3 linked regions of the Solitalea lacus genome follow. The protein of the gene in region 1 interacts with the protein of each later gene in a pairwise test. Links are inferred from orthologs where the notes say so. Each region holds a gene or a part of one and is shown in the gene's direction. Other genes may lie near its edges.

Region 1 (4,570 bases):
GTCAATCACTTACAACTAAAAAGTTAGAGACCTGGCTTAATAACTATACAGCATTGTGGGATATTAAACCAGCAAAAACAGTGGGATTAATTTTGGCGGGCAATATTCCATTGGTTGGTTTTCATGACATACTGTGTGTCATCATTTCTGGCCATAAAGCACAAATTAAATTGTCATCACAAGACAACAAGCTAATTCCTCACATTCTGAACAAGCTTATTGAGATAGAACCTGCTTTTGTACAAAGCTTTGAATTTGTAGATAAACTTAGTTCATTCGATGCTGTCATAGCCACAGGCAGCAATAACAGCTCTCGTTATTTTGAGTATTATTTTGGTAAATACCCCAACATTATTCGTAAAAACAGAAACTCAGTTGCTGTAATAACCGGAAAAGAAACTCAGGAGGATTTTCATTTACTTGGAAAAGACATTTTTACCTATTTTGGCTTAGGCTGCCGCAATGTTTCCAAACTTTTTGTACCGAAAGACTATAATTTTGAAGCTTTTTTCAATGGAATAGAATCCTACAAGCCGATCATCAATCATAACAAGTATGCAAATAACTTTGATTACAATTTAACACTTCTGATGATGAACCGGATACCTTACTTTGAAAATCACTTTGTTATGCTAAGTGAAAACACTGCGTACGCATCCCCTATTTCGGCTTTACATTATGAAGTTTATGAAGATGAAAACTCACTTTCAGAACGTTTAAACAATGATGCGGAGCAAATTCAATGCATTGTGAGCAAGGATGGCGAATTTAAATACAGCCTCCCATTCGGCAATGCGCAGCAACCGGAACTTTGGGATTATGCCGATGGGATAGACACAATGAATTTTTTATTGAATTTATAACACCGGGCAGTTTAAGTTAATTGTAATTAGTAATTATTGTTATTTTTGAACCAAAACCTTTAAACAAATAATACTTTGTATATTTTAAAAGTTAAAGGCGTTGCCAAAATCCCTGACTATATCCAACTCAGAGATGATAAGTTTACACTATTAGCTTATTTTAGAGTTGACAGACCGGAAAAATCACTTGAAAAAATCGGCTTGGGCAATAAACAGGATTATATTTTAGATTTAGTTAAAGACTTACCCTTCGGAAAAATAATAAAACTGGAAATCTGATGATTCAAAACGTAATAAAGCTTGAAAATGTAGATATATACCAGCAGAAACATCTGGTACTTTCAAATGTTACTTTAAACATTGATAAAGGCGAATTTGTGTACCTAATTGGTTCAACCGGAAGTGGAAAAAGTAGCTTACTTAAGGTATTATATGCTGATTTAAATATGCATCAGGGACAAGGTATGGTTGCCGGATTCAATTTAAAAACATTAAAGGATAATGAAGTTCCTTTTTTACGTCGTAAACTGGGTATTGTTTTCCAAGATTTTCAGCTTTTAACCGACAGAACCGTTGAACAAAACCTTCGGTTTGTCTTAAAAGCCACTGGCTGGAATAATGACAAATCGATGCAAGATCGCATATTAGAGTCCCTAGATAATGTAGGCATGCGCTCTAAATTAAAAAAATATCCTCATGAGCTTTCTGGTGGTGAGCAACAACGTATTGTAATTGCCCGCGCCTTACTAAATCACCCTGAAGTCATTTTGGCAGATGAGCCTACGGGTAACCTCGATCCGGATATTTCAGCCGAAATTTTATTACTACTAAAAAAAATTAGCGAAGCAGGTACTGCTGTTCTTATGGCAACGCATGATCATTATACAATTCACAAATTCCCACAACGTATTATCAAATGCGAAAGCGGAAAAGTAATTGATAATGCTGTACTTACTCTGTAAGTGCCTTATTTGAGTGGTTTAGCGGTGCACAATAAAAACTGACAGCCTGTCGGTCTTTATTGTGTTGGCAATATTTTTGACAAATCAGCAATTAGTTTAATGCAACTTATCAATCAACTTAAAGCTATGTTGAAGAATAAGAAAAAAGATATGGAAAATAGAGAAAATCAGGCGCACGAAGAGTTTATTGACAATACTGCAGATGCAGCAGAAATTCAGGAAAGTATGGCAGTTGCTGAAGAAGTGGCATCTCCTGAAAAAGTATTAAAAGAAGAGTTGGATCTGGCAAATGAAAAATATCTTCGTTTATATGCTGAATTTGACAATTTCCGTCGTCGTACTTCAAAAGAACGTGTAGAATTAATTCAAACGGCAGGAAAAGACGTTATCAAATCATTATTGCCTGTTCTTGATGATTTTGACCGCGCAATAAAATCTTTTGACGGCCGTGAAGATGATGCCGCATTAGAAGGCATTAAGCTTATTGCCAACAAATTTAGAAATACGTTAACGCAACAAGGCTTGAAGGAAATGGAGGCTATAGGCCAGCCATTTGATGCTGAATTGCATGAAGCAATCACCAATATTCCTGCTCCTAATGAAGAAATGAAGGGAAAGGTAATGGATGTGGTTGAAAAAGGATATTATTTGAACGACAAGGTAGTTCGTTACGCAAAAGTAGTTGTAGGAGCTTAAAGCATGTCAACCAAAAGAGATTATTACGATATATTAGGAGTTTCCAGAACTGCTAGCGCTGATGAGATAAAAAAAGCTTATCGCAAGCTGGCAATCAAATATCACCCAGACAAAAACCCGGGAGATAAAGAAGCTGAAGAACATTTTAAAGAAGCGGCCGAAGCTTACGAAATATTAAGCAATCAGGAAAAACGCCAACGTTATGATCAATTTGGACACCGTGCAAGTGCTGCCGGAGGACAAGGTGGATATGGTGGTGGCAGCATGAATATGGAGGATATCTTCAGCCAGTTTGGAGATATATTCGGTGGTGCGCATCCTTTTGAAAGCTTTTTCGGCGGTGGCGGTGGTCGCTCTGGTGGCCGTCGTGTACCAAGGGGCTCTAATCTTCGGATAAAAGTTAAACTTACTTTAGAAGAAATTGCCAACGGGGTTGAGAAAACCATTAAGGTGCAAAAGCAGATAAACTGCAGCACTTGTAATGGCAGCGGTGCCAAAGGAGGTTCTTCTTTCAAATCATGTTCTACCTGTGGTGGCAGCGGAAGTGTCAGAAAGGTAACCAATACCATTTTGGGCCAAATGGCAACCACCAGCACCTGTCCTACTTGTCATGGTGAAGGACAAATTATTACCGACCGTTGTACTTCTTGTCACGGCGAAGGGGTTGTTCGTGGTGAAGAAACGCTAAAAATCAATATTCCGGCTGGAGTAAGTGATGGCATGCAACTTTCTTTAAGTGGAAAAGGAAATGCAGCTCCACGTGGCGGAGTTCCTGGTGATTTGATCATTCTGATTGAGGAAGTTGAACATGAAACCCTGAAACGTGATGGAAACAATATTGTTTACGATTTATACTTAAGCTTTATTGATGCTGCTTTAGGTACTTCTACTGAAATACCTACCATAGATGGCCGTGCTCGCATCAAAATTGATCCGGGAACACAAGCAGGCAAAATATTACGCCTAAAAGGAAAAGGTATTAAGGAAGTAAACAGCTATACCCGTGGTGATCAATTAGTGCATGTAAATATTTGGACACCAAAGAATCTTTCAGCTGAGGAAAAAGCAATGCTTGAAAAACTGAAAGAATCACCAAACTTTAAGCCTAATCCGGGCAAAAACGAGAAAAGCTTCTTCGAGAAAATGAAAGAGTTTTTTGAATAGCCGCAATACTTTACGCAATAAAAACAATCCCCCATTTATTTTCAAAATGGGGGATTATTTTTTTATTGCATTAGTTAGTGACCATATTTCTTTTATTTATAAGCCGGTTACCTAAGTCAACAAAGTATTTCTCGTAATGATATGTAACACGCGACAGTACAATTGTAATAATTAAAACGAGGGCATAGAGTTGCCAAAAGGTTGGATTAACATTGGCCATCGTCAACAATTTCCTTGTCAATATATACACAAATGGATGCAGCAGATACACTGAAAAACTTATAGATGCCAACCAATCACTCCAATGATTTAACCATTCAGCCTTAAATTTCACCTTTAAATAGAAATAAAGTACAATTAATGTAACGCTGACGGATAAAAGCAGTCTGTTCAAACCGGTTACTAACCCAACTGAATAATCGTTTGTCTGAACATTCAAAAAACCTGAAAACACAAAAAGCAAAAGACCTGCCACCAGGTAACCCCAATGATTATTAACTCCTCTAAACCTTGAGATAAGAACTCCCAACCAAAAAAACAGAAAATGGTTTAACGGATAAGAATAGATGCTCCAGCAATCTGAGAGTTTAGAATACCGACTCACCACAATAGCTACAACAACAACACTACTTAATAGCGTCAATAAAATTACAGCATCCCAAAAACGGTTTTTTTGTGCCAAAAACAACATAAAAGGGAAAAACAAATAAAAGAAAAACTCCGCACCAATAGACCATCCCCCGGTTAACATTGAATAGCCAGGATTAACAACACCAAACAACAAACTAAAATTACTTAGTAACCTTATTATAAGATCAATATTAACAGGACGATGGTAAGCCCAAATAGAAAAAATACAAAGAAGAAAATATAATGGAGCAATCC
Region 2 (4,738 bases), 1.6 Mb from region 1 along the record:
GCATACTAACAATTACCTATGCTTTTGCTCAAAAAGCGATCATATTAAAACAGAATTTTCAAGTAGGTAAAAAATACAGCTATGCAATGCTCCTTAACCAAAACATTAATCAAGACATTATGGGGCAGAAAATAGACCTGAAACAGGTTATGGATATGACCTACTCCTTTGCTGTAAACAAAACACAAGGTGATAATAAAGACATTAAGGTTGTTTATGAAAAGGTGTATTCATTAACGGAGGCAATGGGAAATTCAAATGAGTATGACTCTTCAAAAGATGATGGCACAAGTAAAAATCCACTTAGTGCAATGAAAGGTGCAGGATTTAACATGCTTCTATCATCAAAAGGCGAAGTTAAATCTGTTACTGGTGTTGATAAAATGATTGATGCCATGATTCAAAAGGTTTCGAGTGATAGTGCGACTGCCCAAACGTTGAAAGAAACTCTAAAAAAACAATTCGGCAATGAAGCCATTAAAACCAGCATGGAAAATGCATTGAAAATTTATCCTGATCATCCAGTTAAAATTGGTGATTCATGGGAAGTGCAAACCGAGGTAAAGGCTGCCCTTCCTATGACCATGAAAACTGTTTATACTTTAAAAGAGCTAAAAAACAATAAAGCCATTATTGGCATAAGCGGAACAATTGGAGCAAACGGTCCCGCAGAAATAATGGGTTTTAGCATGCAAACCAACCTCACCGGTACCAATATCGGTGATATGATTGTTGATGTAAAATCGGGCTTACCTTTAACCAGCAACATCAAATTAAATATTAATGGAACTCTTAACGCAATGGGCCAAGACATTAAAATGAAAATTGAAGGCGAAAACAAAATATCTGCTAAAGAGTTGTAATTCTGTCCTGCTTTACCCATAAACAAAAGAAGAATGCTTACCGGCATTCTTCTTTTGTTTATGGAGTCCTTAATGACATTATCTTTTCTGACAAAATTTCATCCTGATAAATCTTTATATTACATCCCATGTCAGAAATCTGCCAATTTTCAACGGCAATACCCATTCAATTTATTTGGCACAATCTCTGTTAGTTGTGGGCATAACTATTAAAAAAATAATCATAGAACTATGGCATTAAATATTAAACCTATCGCAGACAGAGTAGTAGTAGAAGCTGCTCCTGCAGAAACGACTACCGCTGGCGGTATCATTATCCCTGATACAGCTAAAGAAAAACCTCAACAAGGAACTATCGTAGCAGTTGGCACCGGTAAAAAAGATGAGCCAATGACTGTGAAAGTGGGCGATACCGTTCTGTATGGCAAATACGCTGGTACTGAAATTACTGTAGAAGGTAAAGAGTATTTAATCATGCGCGAATCTGATATCTACGCGATTATCTAAATTTTTTAATGATAGAAAGAGAGAATACTATTTTCCTCCTTTATTCATTTCAAAGCAATCTAAAAAAGTTTAACAAACAAAAGACATGGCAAAACAAGTAAAATACAATGTTGAAGCACGCGACGCTTTAAAGCGTGGTGTTGATACTTTAGCAAACGCAGTTAAAGTAACCTTAGGTCCTAAAGGCCGTAACGTAATCATCGATAAAAAATTCGGAGCTCCTTCAATTACTAAAGACGGTGTTTCAGTTGCTAAAGAAATTGAATTAAAAGATTCTTTAGAAAACATGGGTGCTCAAATGGTAAAAGAAGTTGCCTCTAAAACTGCTGACATTGCTGGCGATGGAACTACTACTGCTACCGTTTTAGCTCAGGCTATTGTTACTGCAGGTATTAAAAACGTGGCTGCCGGTGCAAATCCAATGGATTTAAAACGCGGTATCGACAAAGCTGTTGCTGCTGTAATTGCAAACTTAAAACAACAGTCACAATCTGTAGGTGATGACAACAATAAAATCAAGCAAGTTGCTTCTATTTCAGCTAATAATGATGAAGTTATTGGTTCGTTAATCGCTGAGGCAATGGACAAAGTGAAAAAAGAAGGTGTTATTACTGTAGAAGAAGCAAAAGGTACTGATACTACTGTAGAAGTAGTTGAAGGTATGCAATTCGACCGTGGTTACCTTTCTCCATACTTTGTTACCAATGCCGACAAAATGGAAACTGAGTTAGAAAACCCTTATATTTTGATCTACGACAAGAAGATTTCTTCAATGAAAGAATTGCTTCCTGTTTTAGAAAAACAAGTTCAAACCGGTCGTCCTTTATTAATCATTGCTGAAGATTTAGAAGGCGAAGCTTTAGCAACATTAGTTGTTAACAAAATCCAAGGCCGTTTGAAAGTAGCTGCTGTTAAGGCTCCTGGTTTTGGCGATCGTCGTAAAGCAATGTTAGAGGACATCGCAATCTTAACTGGTGGCACTGTAATTTCTGAAGAGCGAGGTTACAAGTTAGAAAATGCTGACTTAACTTACTTGGGTCAGGCTGAGAAAGTGGTTATCGACAAAGATAATACTACTGTTATCAACGGTTCGGGAGAAAAAGCAAACATCGTTGCTCGCGTTAATCAGATCAAAGCTCAGATTGAAACAACAACATCTGACTATGATAAAGAAAAATTACAGGAGCGTTTGGCAAAATTAGCTGGTGGTGTTGCTGTTCTTTATGTTGGTGCTGCTACTGAAGTAGAGATGAAAGAGAAAAAAGACCGTGTTGATGATGCTTTACATGCAACTCGTGCAGCTGTTGAGGAAGGCATTGTTGCAGGCGGTGGTGTTGCCTTTATTCGTGCAATTTCTTCATTAGAAGGCTTAAAAGGCCATAATGATGACGAAACTACAGGTATCGCTATTATCAAGCGTGCAATTGAAGAACCTTTACGTCAAATTTGCGAAAATGCAGGCATTGAAGGTTCTATTGTAGTACAAAAAGTAAAAGAAGGTAGTGCTGATTTCGGTTACAATGCTCGTGAAAACCGTTACGAAAACTTAATTGCAGCGGGTGTAATTGACCCTACTAAAGTATCTCGTGTTGCTTTAGAGAATGCAGCTTCTATTGCTTCAATGTTGTTAACTACTGAGTGTGTATTAGCTGATGAGCCTTCAGAAGACGCTGGTCATGCTCATGGTGGAGCCCCTGGCATGGGTGGCATGGGTGGTATGATGTAATAATTTACCGTTCATTAACGAACTTATAAATCAAGAGCCCTTCTTATATCAAAGAAGGGCTCTTGATTTATTGATAATATTGCATTGCTTAATGGCGTACTCCACAATATTATCCCTTTCATATTCAGAATCCTTACGAGGTTGCCATTCCGTCCAAATCATAATAATATCATCATCAGGATAACTACCATCCCACTCCCCACAATGTGCATAAACTGTACCTGCAATTATTAGAAAAAGTTTATTCGTTGATGGCAAATCACTCAACGGTTTTTTTCAACATAACATGTATTTCCATACTCCTATTTAAGCCGAATGCCAGTCGACAATGAAAACTGCACATATAAATAAGATTCATCATTAAAAATCTTTACAGCCAAACAAGCAGCGCTCAATCTTTCATCTTTACAGGGTTAGCTAATCGTTATTCTCAAAATTGTTAGTATATTGATATAAGCCTTTTGAAAAATTTTATCTGTTAAATCATTGAATTATGGACAATTCGCAAGATTTTAAAAAGCAGGTATTGGAACTGTTTATTCAGAAAAAGGAGAATCTACTGGCCGAAACCAAAACGGATCAGCGATATAAAATTGATGGAGCGGAAGCTGACAAAATTGATACCGGAGGACTTTATGAAAGTACTACACAGCAACTACTTGATGAAGCTCAATTGCAAACACAGCCTATCAACTTTTTACAAGACGAGATAAGAACTCTGAAATCAATAAATACTCAAAACAAACCTGACAAAGTTACTTTTGGAGCGCTAGTACAAACAAACTATGCCTATTTTTTAATCGGAGCAGCCCAGGAGCCTTTTTTTTATGATAGTATAAAGTTTATTGGACTTTCTATCGGAGCACCATTATATCAGAAAATGACTGGACTAAAAGTAAACTCTGAATTTCACTTCAACGGAATTAAATACGTTATTATTGATATTTTTTAATTTCTACTCTAATTTAAATACCTCACCTACAATAAAATTTCTGATCCTTAGTTTTAGAGAAAACTAAAACTATGAAGTTCTTCAGAAAAAAAGATTTAAAGCAAGACGAATTACCTCAACAGTCAATCTTACGAGAATGGCTGGGAGCCTTGACTTTTGCCCTTGTAATGGCCACTATAATCAATACTTTTTTCATGCAGCTATATGCTGTTCCAACAGGGTCAATGGAAAAATCAGTATATATTGGTGACCGAATATATGTCAGTAAGCTACATTATGGAGCTCGATTGCCTATAACTCCGCTCTCAATACCTTTGATGCACAATACCCTTCCTTTAGGCAATAACTTAAATTCTTACTTCAGTGGTTTGCAAGCTCCTTATTTTCGTTTACCTGGAATTTCTTCCGTACAGCGCGGAGATGTAGTAGTATTCAACTTTCCTCTAGATAAAGATTCTCAAGGAAATTACCGTCCTATTGATAAAAAGGAGAATTATGTAAAACGTTGTGTTGCATTACCAAACGATGTTCTTACAATAAGAAACGGGAAATTGTTTATTAATAGCAAACCTGCCGAAATAAAAGAGCGTGAACAAATGGAATATTTTGTCACTACTGATGGTTCATCATTTAGCAGTGAGTTTCTAAAGCAATTAGACATTCGTAAATTTGATGGTACACCTTCGGCTA
Region 3 (4,798 bases), 1.0 Mb from region 1 along the record:
GCCCATCCGTCACCATTTTCAGCTTATAATGGGTTTCTGGGCTGCAGGCATTTCTCTAAAGCTAATGCATTATTACAGCAACAAGGCTTAACTCCGGTTAACTGGCAAATTACTTGTCAATAACGATTGGGAGAGAAGGCTTTACATTGCTAGAAAGGATCATCATGGTGCTTTGGTGGCCGATTTCTTCAATCTTGCTCATTTTTTCCAAGATAATTTTTTCATAGCTTTTCATATCCTTAGCTACCAGCTTAACCACAAAATCAGATGAGCCGGTTACGTGGTGACATTCTACTACTTCATCAATTTCATTAATCTTTTTAATGAATTTATTACGGGAATCAGGGATGTTGAGGTTAATAGTAATTTGAATAAAGCATTTTACTGTAAACCCTAATGATTCCTCATCTACTGAAGCGTGATAACTTTTAATGTAACCTTGGTTTTCGAGCTTACGAACGCGTTCCAGCGTTGGTGCAGGCGATAATCCAATTTCGTTGGAAAGCTGAAGATTCGTAATTCTTCCGTCTTTTTGCAATAGCTTGATTATGTGTAAGTCTATTTTATCGAGGTGGTGTCCGTTCATTGTTTTATTTTTCGTGCAAATTAGCGAATTTATTTACCACCAAACAATATTTTGCCAAAAAAAAATTTGGGTATTTTAGATTAGTCTAAAAAATATATTAGCTTTGACTGTTTTTATTAAGGATGAATTCATTTACAGAGGAAAATTATTTAAAGGCAATATTTAAATTAACTGAAAACAGCGTAGGAAACGTAACCACCAATGCTATTGCGGAAGCAATGAATACCAAAGCTGCCTCGGTTACCGATATGATTAAAAAACTAGCTGAGAAGAAGTTGGTTAACTACGCTAAGTATCAAGGTGTTAGTTTGACAAAAAAAGGTGAAGAGATTGCCGTGCAAATTATCAGGAAGCATCGATTATGGGAGTGTTTCTTGGTTAATAAACTTCATTTTAAATGGGATGAAGTACATGAAATTGCCGAAGAGCTTGAGCATATCAATTCAGATAACCTGATTAATCGTCTTGATGAATTTTTAGGTTTTCCTAAATACGATCCTCATGGTGATCCTATTCCGTCAAAAAACGGTGTTTTTTCAGCCAATAACTTTTATAAACTATTGAAATTAGAAGTAGGAGACTCTGGTAAAATTGCTGGAGTATCCGATCATAGTAACTCATTTCTTCAATTTCTTGAAAAGCAGCAATTGGGGTTAGGGACATCTATTTATATAACTGAAAAAAATGAATACGACCAATCTGTGCTGATAAGTCTGGCAGATGGTAGAAATCTGTTTTTAAGTAAAGAAGTAGCAAATAACATTCTGATAGCGAAGTAAGCAATATGGCAGAAGTTCAAACAACAACCTCCTTAGGCGAAGTACACTCAAGCGTAAGTATTCCTCAACATAAAAGCACTTGGAAACGTTTTCTGGCGTTCGTTGGCCCGGCTTATATGGTAAGTGTTGGTTATATGGATCCGGGTAACTGGGCTACCGACATTGCCGGTGGAAGTAAATTCGGTTATCATTTGATTTGGGTGCTTCTAATGTCAAATTTAATGGCGCTGTTGCTGCAAAGTTTAAGTGCTCGTTTAGGCATTGTAAGAGGCTTGGACTTGGCGCAAGCTTCCCGTAAAACCTATCCCAAGTTCATTAATATATCGCTTTATTTCCTGGCTGAAATAGCCATTGCTGCATGTGACCTGGCTGAGGTAATAGGAATGGCCATCGGACTTAAATTGCTGTTTGGTCTACCTTTAATTTGGGGTGTTTCAATAACTGTGTTTGATACGCTTATTATTCTCTTCCTGATGAATAAGGGCATTAGAACCATGGAAGTTTTTATTGTTTCGATGGTTTCAATTATTGGCCTGTCATTTTTGGTTGATGTTTTTATCGCTCAACCTGATTTTGGAGAAGTTGCAAAAGGTTTTAAGCCCTCTATTTTAGGAGGGGATGCTCTTTATATAGCGATTGGAATAATAGGAGCTACAGTAATGCCACACAATCTGTATTTACACTCATCCTTAGTGCAGACACGAAAGATTGGTGGTGAGCGAAAAAGCCTTAGAGAGGCCCTCAAGTTCAATTTTTTTGATACTACGATTGCACTGAATCTTGCATTTTTTGTTAACGCGTCTATTTTGATTTTGGCAGCCGCCGCATTTCATAACAATGGATATTATGACGTGGCTGATATTGAAGATGCTCATGAGTTGCTGACATCAATCTTCGGGTCATTAGCTCCGGCACTATTTGCAATTGCTTTAATTGCGTCCGGACAAAGTTCTACCATTACAGGAACCCTAGCCGGCCAAATTGTAATGGAAGGTTATTTGAACTTACGTATTAGGCCATGGTTACGTAGATTGCTTACTCGTTTAATTGCAATTGTTCCTGCCTTTGTAACTATTATTTGGTTGGGCGAGGAAAAACTAGGGGAATTATTAGTACTCAGTCAGGTGGTTTTAAGTTTGCAATTAGGGTTTGCAATAATTCCACTCATTCATTTTTGTAGTGATAGAATGCAGATGAATGGCTTTGCTATTAAATTATGGGTGAAAATATTGGCCTGGATTTGCGCAACGCTCATCATTTCGTTAAATGTAAAACTGGTGATAGAAGAAATTACAAGTTGGATTAAAACAGCAGGTAAAGATGTAATCTATATCTATATTTTTGTGATACCGATTGCCATTTTATGCGGTTGCTTACTAATCTATGTGATTTTCTCGCCTTTTGTTAGAAGGAAAAGCCCTAAAGACGACTTTTTGCCTCACGGAGAAGCTTTGGATCTCGAGTCTCCTGAAATTATATTCTATAAAAACATTGCCGTAACAGTTGATTTTTCAGAAATGGATAAGCACTCAATTCGTAATGCTTTGGTTCAAGGGGGCAAAGATGCTTCCTATACCTTGATCCATATTGTTGAAACAGCAGGGGCTCAATATCTTGGGCAGAATATTAATGATTTTGAAACCCGTAGTGATATCAGAAACCTGGAGAAATATGTAGCCGAGATTGAAGGAATGGGATATGATGTAAGCTATCAAATAGGCTATGGTAATCCGGCAAAAAGTATCTCTGAAATTGTAAATTCAAACCCGATTGATTTATTAGTAATGGGGGCACATGGTCATAAAGCCTTAAAAGATGTTATCTTTGGGGCCACAGTTGACACTGTAAGACACAAAGTAAAAGTGCCGGTGTTAATTATAAAACCACAATGATTGAGTGATAGGGGGAGAACAGGGCCACGGCATAAATCAGGCCATTTTTTCATCCAAACACTTTCTCGTACATTCATTAAATAGACATGTCGGGTAATAACATTAATATAAAGAATAAAAAGGCGTACTTCGAGTATCATATAATTGATAAGTATACTGCCGGAGTAAAGCTATTAGGAACCGAGATTAAGTCGGTAAGAGAGGGCAAAGTGAATATAAATGATGCATTTTGTGCTTTTATGGATAATGAGCTTTACATCCGCAATATGCACATTGCTGAATATTCGCATGGTTCATTTTATAATCATGAGGCTAAGCGTGACAGAGTTTTACTTTTGCAGAAAAAAGAATTAAAAAAATTAGCTCAAAAAACAAAAGAGAAGGGCTATACAATTGTGCCTCTTTACATGTTTATCAATGAGCGCGGTTTTGCTAAAATTGAGATTGCACTTGCTCAGGGGAAAAAAGAATTTGATAAACGCGAAAGTATTAAGGAGCGAGATGCAAAAGTAGAGATGGGCAGACTGAGGAAGTTTTAATAATGAGATTTACAATTTTAGATTTTAGGCTAAAATTGTAAATCTTGAATTGTCGACTTATTTACCAAGCCTTGTCACCAATAAGGGGTACGAACCTGAATTGGGCAAATTCTACCTTTTCAAACTCGTTTTCAGATATCCTTAAAACGGTTGTCATGGTTTGAACTTGTTCATCACCCACAGGGATAACCAAAATACCTCCAATTGCCAATTGTTTTAATAATGTTTCAGGAATACCAGGTGCTCCGGCGGTAACCAATATTTTGTTGAAAGGAGCCTGTTCCGGTATGCCCATAGAACCGTCCCCTAAATAAAAATGAGGGTGATAGCCTAATTTAGGCAAAAACTTAGTCGTTTTGTCATACAGCTCTTTTTGTCGTTCAATAGTATAGACTTCTGCACCCAGTTCCAATAGAATGGAGGTTTGGTAACCCGAACCTGTTCCAATCTCCAAAACTCTCTCTCCCGGTTGAATGTGCAATAGTTCTGTTTGGTAGGCTACCGTATAGGGTTGTGAAATAGTTTGCCCTGCATCAATTTTCAGCGCCTTATCAGCATAGGCAACCTCTGCAGTGTATTTGTCAACAAAAAAGTGTCGCGGAATCTTTTCAATAGAAATTAGAACCTTTTCATCTTTAATGCCTTTCTCTCTCAGCTGCTTAACCAATACTTTTCTTAATCCTTTGTGTTTATATGAATCGAGCATTAAATGTGAATTTTAATTAATAAAATATCAAAAATACAATAAATTTGACTCAATTTATGAAAGGGGGCGGTGAAAAAGCCAAACTCTTATTTGCTTTTCAAATCTAATTTATTCAAATGATCAAACTTAGACTATTATTTATCTTAACTCTTTTATTTTTATTTAGTAAACCATCAGAGGCTCAAAATATTTCGCCTTATAAGTATAGTTTTGGCCTTAATTTGGTAAGTTATAATGAGCAAATTCCTGTTGTAGGAACTGATTATAACAACAATGACTATGTTGCTAGCTATGCA

The links.
Region 2: the proteins of L2B55_RS09320 (region 1) and groL interact in binary tests that used the Escherichia coli proteins (3 or more experiments, as listed by UniProt). The link is inferred for Solitalea lacus from one-to-one orthologs.
Region 3: the proteins of L2B55_RS09320 (region 1) and L2B55_RS13990 interact in binary tests that used the Escherichia coli proteins (3 or more experiments, as listed by UniProt). The link is inferred for Solitalea lacus from one-to-one orthologs.

Annotation. Positions count from the first base shown.
Region 1 is NZ_CP091740.1:2,200,449-2,205,018, reverse strand. Bases 1,005-3,722 are described here. They hold L2B55_RS09320 (nucleotide exchange factor GrpE), read left to right. Parts: upstream 1,005-1,924; coding sequence 1,925-2,521; downstream 2,522-3,722. Other genes in these bases: dnaJ (molecular chaperone DnaJ), read left to right, coding at 2,525-3,685; L2B55_RS09325 (cell division ATP-binding protein FtsE), read left to right, coding at 1,142-1,825; L2B55_RS09330 (fructose-6-phosphate aldolase), read left to right, coding at 1,005-1,142. Also shown: L2B55_RS09335 (acyl-CoA reductase), read left to right, coding at 1-863; more of L2B55_RS09330, read left to right, coding at 939-1,004; L2B55_RS09310 (acyltransferase family protein), read right to left, coding at 3,756-4,570. UniProt on the Escherichia coli protein: Participates actively in the response to hyperosmotic and heat shock by preventing the aggregation of stress-denatured proteins, in association with DnaK and GrpE. It is the nucleotide exchange factor for DnaK and may function as a thermosensor.
Region 2 is NZ_CP091740.1:633,330-638,067, reverse strand. Bases 890-3,775 are described here. They hold groL (chaperonin GroEL), read left to right. Parts: upstream 890-1,455; coding sequence 1,456-3,096; downstream 3,097-3,775. Other genes in these bases: L2B55_RS02670 (hypothetical protein), read left to right, coding at 3,590-3,775; L2B55_RS02675 (hypothetical protein), read right to left, coding at 3,145-3,363; L2B55_RS02685 (co-chaperone GroES), read left to right, coding at 1,095-1,370. In the rest of the region: L2B55_RS02690 (DUF6263 family protein), read left to right, coding at 1-863; more of L2B55_RS02670, read left to right, coding at 3,776-4,048; lepB (signal peptidase I), read left to right, coding at 4,120-4,738.
Region 3 is NZ_CP091740.1:3,222,096-3,226,893, reverse strand. What follows is about bases 868-3,813. They hold L2B55_RS13990 (Nramp family divalent metal transporter), read left to right. Parts: upstream 868-1,370; coding sequence 1,371-3,257; downstream 3,258-3,813. Other genes in these bases: smpB (SsrA-binding protein SmpB), read left to right, coding at 3,344-3,796; L2B55_RS13995 (metal-dependent transcriptional regulator), read left to right, coding at 868-1,365. Also shown: ung (uracil-DNA glycosylase), read left to right, coding at 1-123; L2B55_RS14000 (Lrp/AsnC family transcriptional regulator), read right to left, coding at 110-586; more of L2B55_RS13995, read left to right, coding at 709-867; L2B55_RS13980 (protein-L-isoaspartate(D-aspartate) O-methyltransferase), read right to left, coding at 3,858-4,502; L2B55_RS13975 (hypothetical protein), read left to right, coding at 4,619-4,798. UniProt on the Escherichia coli protein: H(+)-stimulated, divalent metal cation uptake system. Involved in manganese and iron uptake. Can also transport cadmium, cobalt, zinc and to a lesser extent nickel and copper. Involved in response to reactive oxygen.